2 regions of the Acidovorax sp. JHL-3 genome follow, and region 1 is predicted to be linked to the other one. Evidence: predicted binding sites of a transcription regulator. Region 1 holds the regulator's gene; the other holds the start of a gene.
What was found. The regulator LexA, encoded in region 1, represses DNA repair genes until DNA is damaged. The targets are predictions, from matches to a motif close to ACTGTATNNNNATACAGT.

Region 1 (5,753 bases):
CGGCGTCAAGCTGGACTACGTGCTGGAGATCGATGTGCCGTTTGACGCCATCATTGAGCGCATGAGCGGCCGCCGCTCGCACCCTGCCAGCGGCCGCACCTACCACGTCAAGTTCAATCCGCCCAAGGTGGCAGGCAAGGACGACGTGACAGGAGAGGAACTGATCCAGCGCGAAGACGACAAGGAAGAAACTGTCAAGAAGCGGCTGCAGGTGTACAGCGACCAGACCCGCCCCCTGGTGGACTACTACAGCAACTGGGCCAAGGCCCAGCCGGGCGCAGCCCCCAAATACCGCGCCATCAGCGGCACGGGCAGCGTTGAAGAGATCACTGCACGCGCCCTGCAGGCACTGTCCAGCTAAAGCGCTCCACGTTGGGGTAACGCACCGGCCTTTGTCCGGTGCGGCCAGCGCGCGGCCAATGTTGCACCTTGCATGCACCGCGGCGTTGGCGGCCACCGCGGCACAACCATAAAGCCGTTACGCCAGTAGTTCCAGCATCAGCGAGATGCGCGCCTTCACCGCAGACAAGCCCCGGGAATCCGCAAACGTATCGCCGGGCTTGGGCAAAATCTGGCCCTCCGGGCAGCGCGTGGAACGCACCACACGCACTCCGGCAGCCTGGGCGCGCAGCAGTGCGCCTTCCAGTGCACGGTGGATCGTTCCGTTCCCCGTGGCGGCCACCACGATGCCCTGCACACCATCGCGCACCAGTGAATCCACCAGAGCACCGGTGGCACCGGCATAACTTAGAACCACCTCGACCCGGGGCCATTGCACACAAGATGCTATGTTTTTCATAGCTAAGAGCGCTTGTTTTGATTGGCCTGAAGGCCAATTTTTCACTAAACGTACAGCACCCTCCTCCACCCAGCCCAACGGCCCGGCATCGCCTGAGCTGAACGCATCCACGCGGTAGGGGTGCACTTTCTGGACACGCTGAGCGCAGTGCACCGCGCCGGCTGCCACCACCACAACGCCCCGGGCGCCTGGAGTCGTTGCCACGGCAACGGCATCCAGCAGGTTCTGCGGGCCATCGGGCACCAATGCCGTTGCGGGTCGCATCGCGCAGGTCAGTACCACCGGCTTATGGGCATCCAGCACCGACTGCAAGAACCACGCGGTCTCTTCCAGCGTGTCGGTGCCGTGGGTGATAACAACGCCGCGCACGTCGGGGTCGGCGAGAGCGCTGGCACAACGCTGTGCAAGCGCGCCCCACACACTGAACTCCATGTCCTTGCTGTCCAGCTGCGCAATCTGCTCGGCGACCAGACTGCCACCTGACGCCGCTTGCAGGCCGGGTACGGCATGCAACAACTGCTCGACCCCCACCTGTGCAGCGGTGTAGCCGATGTTGTCGTCTGCGGCAGACGCCGTGCCGGCGATGGTCCCCCCCGTCCCCAGCACCACAATTTTTTGTCCGTGCACTTGCATCCTTTGAAAAACTGGTGAAAAATACAGTTACTGGATTAAAAAACAGTTATCCGCCACCACTGTGGCACGCACTGGAAACGCCATGCTCGACCATCCCAAGCTCACCGCCCGCCAGCAACAAATCCTGGACCTGATCCAGATGGCTATTTCCCGCACCGGCGCGCCGCCTACACGGGCCGAAATCGCCACCGAGTTGGGCTTCAAGTCGGCCAACGCCGCAGAAGAGCACTTGCAGGCCCTTGCGCGCAAGGGCGTCATCGAGTTGGTCAGCGGCACCTCCCGCGGTATCCGCTTGCGCAACGAAACGGTGCGCTCCATCAATGCGGCACGCGGCACCCAGTTCAGTCTGCCCATGCCAGGGTTGTCGCAGCTGGTTCTACCCCTCATTGGTCGCGTGGCCGCTGGCTCGCCCATTCTCGCGCAGGAACATGTGGACCAGACCTACAGTGTGGAAAACAGCCTGTTCCAGCACAAGCCCGACTACCTTCTCAAGGTGCGCGGCATGTCCATGCGCGACGCCGGCATCATCGATGGCGACCTGCTTGCCGTTCAGTCCACTCGGGAGGCCCGCAACGGCCAGATTGTGGTGGCAAGGCTGGGCGATGATGTCACCGTCAAACGCCTGCGCCGCACGGCCAGCACCATCGAGTTGCTTCCCGAAAATCCCGACTACCCGGTCATAGTTGTCCAACCCGGAGAGGTTTTCGAGATTGAAGGCCTGGCTGTGGGTCTGATCCGCAACACCATGCTCATGTAATTTCCTCCACCTGCTGCGTGCCTCAGGTGGTGGGCGTTTGGAAAAACCTTATGGTTTTCCAGCCCTGAGAGCGCGCACCATTTTGCAATCCTGCCTGTGCTCAACCTCTGATTGACGGAGTTTTCACATGCGTCTTGCCTTCTCCACTTTCTCTGCGCTTTCTCAATCGTTTTCTGCACTCGCACACTGGCTTCACCCGAGCCGTGGCGAGCTTTCGAGCAGTGCTGCGGCACCTACAGCGAGCACTGCCAGCGTCTGCAGCCAAGGCCCCTTACCGGGCGCGGTCTCCGGTATTGCCGGGCGGTCGAAACCTCCGTTGCGCCAGCTGGCAAGCGTCGGCATGTCTGTACCGCGCAGCCACATCACACATCGCGTACACAGTGCGACGTCGGGCACTTTCGCGCCTGGTGCATCCAGTCACCGAAACACCCGACGCCCGGTACGCGTGCTGCACCCAGCAGCCCGCGCAGAGGTCGGGCGCATGGTCATCGCGGGCCGCATGGCCGACGTCTGCGCCGAGCTGGAGCGCATGGCGGCGTGCGATACATGGCATCACTGATACCGGTGTCCGTATATCCGAAACTGCGAGCGCCACAAAACGTTGCATTCTGATAGCGGCCTTCTGGCCCGAGCAGGCTTCGACCAGTCCACGCCAAGGCACAATGTCGGGATGAATATTGTGATATTGGATGACTATCAGGATGCGGTGCGCAAACTCCACTGCGCAAGCCGACTTGATCCCTATTCTGCGAAGGTTTACACCAACACGGTGAAAGGTCAAGGACAGTTGGCCGTGCGCCTGAAGGATGCCGACATCATCGTGCTTGTGCGTGAACGCACCCAGATCACGCGCCAGCTGGTCGAGAAACTACCCCGACTGAAGCTGATTGCCCAAACCGGCAAGATAGGTAGCCATATCGATGTGGCAGCCTGCACCGAACGCGGCATTGCGGTAGCAGAGGGGGTTGGATCGCCTGTGGCGCCGGCGGAACTCACCTGGGCGCTCGTGATGGCGGCCACGCGACGGTTACCTCAGTACATTGCCAACCTCAAACACGGCGCGTGGCAGCAGTCCGGGCTCAAGGCGGCCTCCATGCCTCCCAACTTCTGCATCGGCAGCGTGTTGCGCGGAAAAACGCTGGGAATCTGGGGTTATGGCCGTATTGGTCAACTGGTGGCTGGTTATGGCCGCGCGTTTGGCATGAACGTGCGCGTTTGGGGTCGCGAAGCGTCCCGCGCCCAAGCCCTGACCGATGGTTACCAGGCGGCCACCAATCGGGAAGAGTTTTTCTCGCAATGCGATGTGCTGTCCCTGCACCTGCGGCTCAATGACGAGACCCGCGGCATCATTTCACTGGAAGACCTTTCGTGCATGAAGCCCACCGCGCTGCTGGTCAACACCTCGCGGGCTGAACTGATTGAGCCCGATGCACTGATTGCAGCCCTGAACCGCGGACGGCCGGGCCTGGCTGCCGTGGATGTTTTTGAAAGTGAACCCATCCTGCAAGGCCATGCCCTGCTGCGCCTGGAGAACTGCATCTGCACGCCCCACATCGGGTATGTCGAGCAGGACAGCTACGAACTGTATTTCGGTGCTGCCTTTGATAACGTGGTGAACTTCATCAAGGGGACACCAACCAATATCGCCAATCCCGGTGCGCTGCAAGTGCGACGTTGAGGCTTGGTCGTTCCCCCTACGTTGCTAAAGCGCCTAAACAAAAAGGCTTCCCGAGGGAAGCCTTTTTGTTGGGCAGCATCCAGAGCTGCTGCCCGCCGACTCTCTCAATTTAGTTCAGAGGGGTCTTTTTGCCATCCTTGTAGACATACAACGTGATGGCTGGGTTCTTCATTTCTCCGTTAGGCTCAAAGGAGATCGTCGAGGTCACGCCCTTGAACTGCGATTTCAGCAATTCGGGGGTATAGACCTTGGGGTCCACGGAATTGGCGCGTTTCATGGCGTCGACAATCAGGTGAGTAGCGTCGTAGGTGTAGGGGCTGTAGACTTGGAACTGACCTGGGTACTTGGCGTCGTACTTGGCTTTCCACGCCTTGCCGCCGGGCATCTTGTCGAGCGATGCACCACCTTCAGCGCACACCACGTTGGACAGGGTCTTGGCGCCTGCAGCCAGCTTGGCAATTTCGGCGGTGCAGATGCCGTCACCACCAAAATACTTCACGTTGCCCATGCCCAGCTGTTCCATCTGGCGCAGCATCGGACCGCCTTGGGGATCCATGCCACCGAAGAAGATGGCATCAGGGTTCTTGGACTTGATAGCCGTCAGGATGGCCATGAAGTCGGTGGCCTTGTCGGTAGTGAACTGCTCGTCCACAACCTTCATGCCCTTTTCGGCGGCAACCTTCTTGAACACATTGGCCACACCCTGGCCATAGGCCGTGCGATCGTCAACGATAGCAACCGTCTTGAGCTTCAGGGTGTCAGCGGCATAGAACGCCAAGCCTGCGCCCAAGGCGTTGTCGTTGGCAATAATACGGAAGGTGGTCTTGTATCCAGGCTTCGTCAGGTTGGGGTTGGTAGCCGCACCCGTAACGTGAGGAATACCGCAGTCGTTATAGACCTTGGACGCAGGAATGGTCGTACCGGAGTTCAGGTGACCCACGACGCCAGCCACTTTGGCATCGCACAGTTTTTGTGCAGCAGCCGTGCCCTGCTTGGGATCTGCTGCATCGTCTTCCGCCTGCAACTCGAACTTGATCTTCTTGCCACCGATGGTGATGCCCTGTGCGTTCAACTCTTCAATGGCCATGCGCGCGCCATTTTCGTTGTCCTTGCCGTAGTGGGCCTGGGCGCCGGAAACCGGAGCCACGTGGCCGATCTTGACCACTTGCTCTTGTGCAGAGGCCATACCAGCAACAGCTGCGATAGCAGCAACCACGGTCAGTTTCAACTTCAATTGCATATCAATCTCCAGTAAAGATAAACGCTGAGAATTGTTCTTGTGTCTCAACGCAGGCGAACATATCGCAATTTACGGGCCAGATCATTAGGGAACACGCCTAAATGCGAGTGAAACCACAGGGATATACCCTGTCATCCAATGGACTACGACGGATTGCCGCTAGCCAGCTCGTCAGCCACCGCCTCATAAACCGCATGCCGCACCACCGATTCGATTTCTTCCCGCAAACGGGGCAATACGGACCGGGTCTGCTCCTGCACCACCAGTGCAATCGCCTCGCGCAGCCTCTGGTCGAGCACCACATCCACACGCTGCATCACCCGGTGCACCATGTACTCCTCCATGCCCGGCGGCAAGGGGCGGCGCGCGGCGGGCGCCGGGACGTGCTGAGCGCTGGCGACGTCCGCCAGCTCGTTGGTAGGAAATCGCACCGGCACGACGGGAACTGCAACCCTTGCCTGGATGGATGGCGCGGACGGTGAAATGGAAGGGGCAAGCACCTTGGTCGACGTGGCAGCTTGCGCCACTGGCACTGAAACGGGGAGTACATCTGGCCCCTGCACCACTTCGGTGAGAGTCGGTACAAAACGAGGAAGCGGCTTGGGAGGGTGAGGCATCAGTCGACCTTCAACACGAGATCATGGCG
Region 2 (5,753 bases), 290 kb from region 1:
TTGGAGTTCACACCCCAGGGCACGCTGGCCGAAAAGCTGCGTGCCGGTGGCGCCGGCATTCCGGCCTTCTTCACCAAGACCGGCGTGGGCACCATCGTGGCCGATGGCAAGGAGCTGCGTGAGTTCGATGGCGAAACCTATGTGATGGAGCGCTCGCTGGTGCCCGATGTTTCGCTGGTCAAAGCCTGGCGCGCCGACCAATCGGGCAACCTGCAGTTTCGCCTGACGGCACGCAACTTCAACCCCGCCGTGGCCATGGCCGGAAAGCTGTGCATCGTGGAGGTGGAAGAGGTGGTGGAAACGGGCGCGATCGACCCCGACCAGATCCATCTGCCCGGCATCTATGTGCACCGCATCGTGCACAACGCCCACCCTGAAAAGCGCATCGAGAAAAGAACCGTCACAGAGAAAGCAGGAGCCTGACCATGCCTTGGACCCAAGACCAGATGGCCGCCCGTGCGGCCCAAGAACTCGAAGACGGTTTCTATGTAAACCTGGGCATCGGCATTCCCACGCTGGTGGCCAACTTCACCGGCGACAAGGAAGTGTGGCTGCAGTCCGAGAACGGCATGCTGGGCATCGGCCCGTTTCCCACCGAAGACAAGGTGGACGCCGACCTCATCAACGCCGGCAAGCAGACCGTGACCACCATTCCCGGCTCGTCCATTTTTGGCAGCCACGACAGCTTTGCCATGATCCGTGGCGGCAAGATCAACCTGTCCATTTTGGGTGCCATGCAGGTCAGCGAGCAGGGCGACCTGGCCAACTGGATGATCCCCGGCAAGATGGTCAAGGGCATGGGCGGCGCCATGGACCTGGTCGCTGGCGTCAAGCGCGTGATCGTGCTCATGGAGCATGTGGCGCGCAAGAAAGACGGCACCGAGGACATGAAGATCCTGCCCCAGTGCACGCTGCCGCTCACGGGTGTGGGCGTGGTGGACCGCATCATCACCGACCTGGCCGTGATGGACGTGACGCCGCTGGGCCTCAAGGTGGTGGAGCTGGCGCCTGGCGTGACGTTTGACACGCTGCAGTCCAAAACGGGTGTCACGCTGCTGCAGTGAGGGCAGAGCTTGACTTCACTCAAGAAGGGCCCGCGCAAGCGGGCCTTTTGCCAGCGAAGTCCGACCGCTATGGTCTTATATTCAAGGCAGTCCCATTTGAAGTTTCCGCATGACTGATCCATTTTTGGCGGCCACTGCCCCTGACAGCCCGCACTACCTGCGTGCGCTCACCGACATGGCCGACCGGCGTGCGGTGGTAACCCAGGACGCCATCTATACCGACAACGGCATCAAGCTGGTGGAAAAAGGGGCCCGCATCGACAGCCGCCTTTACGACCGGCTGGTGCAGCACAAGCTGCGCGAACCCATCGATCGGCACCTCACGGTCGAGAATGCGGTGGATGTGCCGGCGCTGATTGCAGCCGGGCAGGATCTGGCCGAACAGGGCGTCTTGCCCCAGATGCTGGCGCAGGCCCTGGGTTCTGCAGGCAAGCTGCTGGCGCCTTTGCGCTCCGTGTCTCTGCCCGATCCTGTTGCCTTCAAACTCACCGTCATGCGCGACCAGCGGCCAGGCCTTTTCGAGCACAGCCTGCAAATGATGATGGTGGCCGTTTTTCTGGGGCTGAAAAGTGGCCTGAGCGAACGTGATTGCGTGCCGCTGGCCGCTGCCGCGCTGCTGCATGACGCCGGTGTGCTGCACATGGATCCCTCCTGGATGGACCCCCTCAACAAGGTCACGGGTGTGCAGCGCAAGCATTTGGTGGCCCATCCCATCACCTCGATGCTGATGCTCAAGGATGCCGGCGTTTATCCCCGATCGGTGGAGATTGCCGTGCTAGAGCACCACGAGCGCATGGATGGCAGCGGTTATCCGCGCGGCTTGCCTGGGGCGGAAATTTCGCCCATGGGGCGCATCCTGCTGCTGGCCGAGGTGGTGACGGCCTTCTACGAAAAATACACCGACATGCCCGCCCAGCGGTTGTCTCTGGTGCTGCGCCTGAACCACCGCAAGTTCCCGGCCGCACTGGTGGCCCATGTACTGCCCCTGCTGCAGGAAGACGTGGCGCGCGATTCCGCCCTGATGCCCCTGGGCGCCGACGCGCCGGTGCAAATCGATACCCTGGCGGGCGCCTTTGAGCAATGGGAGCAGCTCAAGGCGGCATTGCCCCCCGCCGCCAGGCAAGTGCCGGGCAGTGTGTTCGCCTTTGCCGATATCCGGCTGCAGGCACTGCAAAAGGCGCTGATCGAAGCCGGATCCCACCCTCGGCAGCAAGGCGATCTGCTTGAACAGCTGCAAGGCGACGCCTTGGGGTTGGCCGAAGTCGCTCTGGTAGGGCGCGAAGCGCTGTGGCAGCTACAAAGCATCGTCAACGCCTGCTACCGCCGCTGGCCCCAGCTGACGGATCGCGCCAGCCCTGCGGATGCGGCAGTGGCCGACTGGTGTGATTGGGCGATGCGCAAGTTGTAGCCGTCAGCCTTTCGGAAACACGGTTGCCATGGTTCGCCCAGAACCGTGGGCGGCTGTCACGACAAACCAACTGGGGGCGGCAGAGTTGCCCTGTGCCAATGCGCCGGGGCATGGTCATGGATGGCCGCCTTGCGACGGGACCAGGGCGTGCGTTCACCTGCTGCTGTCTTGCGGGCGCCATGGTGGCACTTTCTTCGTTGGGCGCAGGCAAGAAGGGCCGACCGCCCAAAACCCTGTGGCAAGTTTTGGCCCACGATTCAAAATACTGGTTATATTTACAGTGTTTTCGTTTTCTGAAGCCCCTGTACCACCATGCCTGCACCACGCCCCCATCTGCGGGTTGCGTTCGACCTGCCTTCTGCCGTGCCCGGTGTCTGGCATGCGGACGCATTGGGTGCGGGCTCGCAGCCAGCGCAGCCCACGGGATACGCGCTGCTCGATGCCCAGCTGCCAGGCGGTGGCTGGCCCGTGGGGGCCTTGAGCGAGGTATTGCAACCCATGGCGGGCCTGCACGAATGGCAGCTGGTGTTGCCCGCACTGGCGCAGGCAGCGGCCCGGCGCGTGGGGTGCGTGGTGGTGGTGGCGCCACCGTGTGAACCTTTTGTCCCGGCACTCAAGGCGCAGGGGCTTTTGGCAGAGCGCTTGTGCGTGGTGCGTGCCGACAACGCCAAGGCTGCGCTCTGGGCGGCCGAGCAGGCGCTGCGCTGCCGTGAAGTGCTGGCTGTCATGGCCTGGTTGCCCCAGGCGCAATCTGCCGCCTTGCGCAGGTTGCAGCTGGCAGCGGCACAACAGCAGCAGCTGCTGTGGGTGTTTCGCCCGGCCAGTGCAGCACCGCAGGCATCGCCCGCCTTGCTGCGGCTTCAGGTGCAGGGGCTGGCCCTGCCGGGGGATACCGTCATATCGCCCGGCATGCAGGTGCAGATCCTCAAGCGCCGGGGCCCGCCCCTGGTGCAGGGGCTGGATCTGCCGGGCTGCCACCCCCGTCTGGCACAGGTGCTGGCGGCGCAGGCCGAGCGGCGGCGCGCTGCGCAGGTGGTGGCCCGTGCAACGGTGGTGCGCCACAGCCCCGCACAAGCATTGCCGCTGCGCCTGGCACCAAGGACTCTGAGGGCCATGCCAGAGAGGAAAGACCATGCACTGGATCGCGCTGCCGTTGCCCTGGTGCGATGAGCCCGCGGCAATTCCGGGCGCTGCCATGCAAGCGGCGGCGACGGGCTGGTGGGCCTTGCGCTTTACGCCGCGCGTGGCGCTGGTGGATGGCGAAGCGGTGTTGCTGGAGGTGTCCACCACCGAGCGGCTCTGGGGCGGGCGCGATGCCTTGCTGGCGCAGGTGCTGCAGGCCTGGGCCGATGCATCGGTCGGGCTGCCGGATCACCCAGCCACCCGGGAGGCGGGGGTACCACCGCCTGGCACGCAGGCGGTGTGGGGCTGCGGGCCGACAGCCCTGGTAGCGCAGGCCTGGCTGCGCATGGCGCAGGCCGGGCGTGCGCCATCAGGGCACAACGTGGAGGGCTTGCCTTTGCACACGCTGACCGCCCTGCGCCCGCATGTGGCCAGCCTGGAGCGCATGGGTTGCCGAACTTGGGGGGGCCTGCGGGCGCTGCCGCGTGCCGGGGTGGCCCGGCGTTTTGGTGCCAAGGTACTGAGGGTGCTGGATCAGGCCCTGGGCGATGCCCCCGAAGCCCATGCCTGGCTGGAGCTGCCCGAGCAGTTTGCGCTGACCGCCGAGCTGCCTGCACTGGCCGAGTCGGCCGATGCGCTGCTCTGGAGTGTCAGCCGCTGCCTCACGGCCCTGCAGGGCTGGCTGCAGGCGCGCCAGCAGGGCGCACTGGCGCTGGAGCTGGCCTGGCGCCACGACCTGCGGCGCATTGATGGCGTGGCAATTGCCCCCACGCAGGCCCTGCCGGTGCGCACCGCCCAAGCCACGCAAGACATGGCGCACCTGCGGCGCCTGCTGTCTGAAAACCTGGCGCGCACAACACTGGCGGCACCGGTCAACCAGATCACGCTGCGCCTGCTCGAATCCGCCCCGCTGCCGCACCGAAGTGCCAGTTTGCTGCCGTCCGGGGATGGCGTGGGCGGTGGCCGTGACGACCCGGGTGGAGCACCCGGCGAGGCCTTGCACCAGTTGCTTGAGCGCCTGTCGGCCCGCTTGGGGGCCGACCATGTGGTGGCCCCCGTGCTGCAGGCCGACCACCGGCCCGAACGCATGCAGCAGTGGTGCCCTGCGGCCGAGGTGCTGGGCCAGAATCGAGCGCACACCGGCGTCCAAAACACCGGTACAAAAGCCCCCGATGCCACCCTGTGGCCCACCTGGCTGCTGCGCCCACCCCGGCGGCTGGCGGTGCAGGGCAACCGCCCCTGCCACCACGGCGTGCTGCGCCTGCTGGCGGGGCCGCACCGGTTCGAGGCGGGCTGGTGGTCGGCCGAGGACGAGGGCGCTGGCGACCCGGGCAATGCCTGCGCTGGCCTGGCGCTGCGCGACTATTTTGTGGCGCATAACGATGTGGCGGGGTTGGTGTGGGTGTTTCGTGAGCGGTTGGCACCGCAGCCAGGCGGTGCGGTGCAAAAGGACGCGACGCAAAAGGACGCAACGCAAAAGGGCGCGATGACGGCCGCGCAGCCGCACCGCTGGTTCCTGCACGGCATTTTTGGGTGAGACCATGGCGTCTTCCTCCATGCCGTCCGCAATGTCCGCTCCATCCGGGGGCGCCATGCCATCGCCTGCGCCCTTGCCGGGCTATGCCGAGCTGCATTGCCTGTCCAACTTCAGTTTTCAGCGCGGTGCCTCCCATCCCAAGGAACTGGTGGCCCGTGCCGCCCAACTGGGTTACCAGGCCCTGGCGCTGACCGATGAGTGCTCGGTGGCGGGCGTGGTGCGCGCCTGGGAGGCGGCCCAGGAGTGCGACGTGCACCTCATCGTGGGCAGCGAGTTTGTGTGGGGCGACCTGCGGCTGGTGGCCCTGGCGCGGGATGCGCAGGGGTGGGGCAACCTGTGCGAATTCATCACCGCGGCCCGTGCGGCAGCGCCCAAGGGGCAATACCACGTAGGCCCCGGCAGCCCCTTCAGCCTTCTGCAGGGGTGCGAGCTGCTGCTGGCCCCGTGCCGCGAGCGCATGGATGCTTCTGATTTCGTAGCTGTCAGCGCTTGCCTATCAAGCGCTAGAGCCCAATTTTGCTTAAATTTTGACGGCCACCTCTGGCTGGCGGTAGAGCTGCATCTGGCCCCCGACGACAGCCTGTGGCTGGCCACGCTGCAGCGTGCGGGCGCGGCGCTGGGC

Region 2: a site for LexA is predicted at 2,737-2,754, ahead of imuA (translesion DNA synthesis-associated protein ImuA). Genes of this name have one in related genera too.

What each region holds. Positions count from the first base shown of each region.
Region 1 is NZ_JAFU01000001.1:2,756,938-2,762,690, forward strand. Features, by position in the region: gene adk (adenylate kinase) at 1-361, shown strand, start outside; gene K226_RS0112885 (asparaginase) at 479-1,432, opposite strand; gene lexA (transcriptional repressor LexA) at 1,515-2,189, shown strand; gene K226_RS0112895 (D-2-hydroxyacid dehydrogenase family protein) at 2,860-3,867, shown strand; gene K226_RS0112900 (branched-chain amino acid ABC transporter substrate-binding protein) at 3,977-5,107, opposite strand; gene K226_RS20290 (hypothetical protein) at 5,251-5,724, opposite strand; gene K226_RS0112910 (DNA polymerase III subunit chi) at 5,724-5,753, opposite strand, start outside.
Region 2 is NZ_JAFU01000001.1:2,468,847-2,474,599, forward strand. Features, by position in the region: gene K226_RS0111610 (CoA transferase subunit A) at 1-423, shown strand, start outside; gene K226_RS0111615 (3-oxoacid CoA-transferase subunit B) at 426-1,064, shown strand; gene K226_RS0111620 (HD-GYP domain-containing protein) at 1,174-2,472, shown strand; gene imuA (translesion DNA synthesis-associated protein ImuA) at 2,785-3,642, shown strand; gene K226_RS0111630 (DNA polymerase Y family protein) at 3,605-5,131, shown strand; gene K226_RS0111635 (error-prone DNA polymerase) at 5,163-5,753, shown strand, end outside.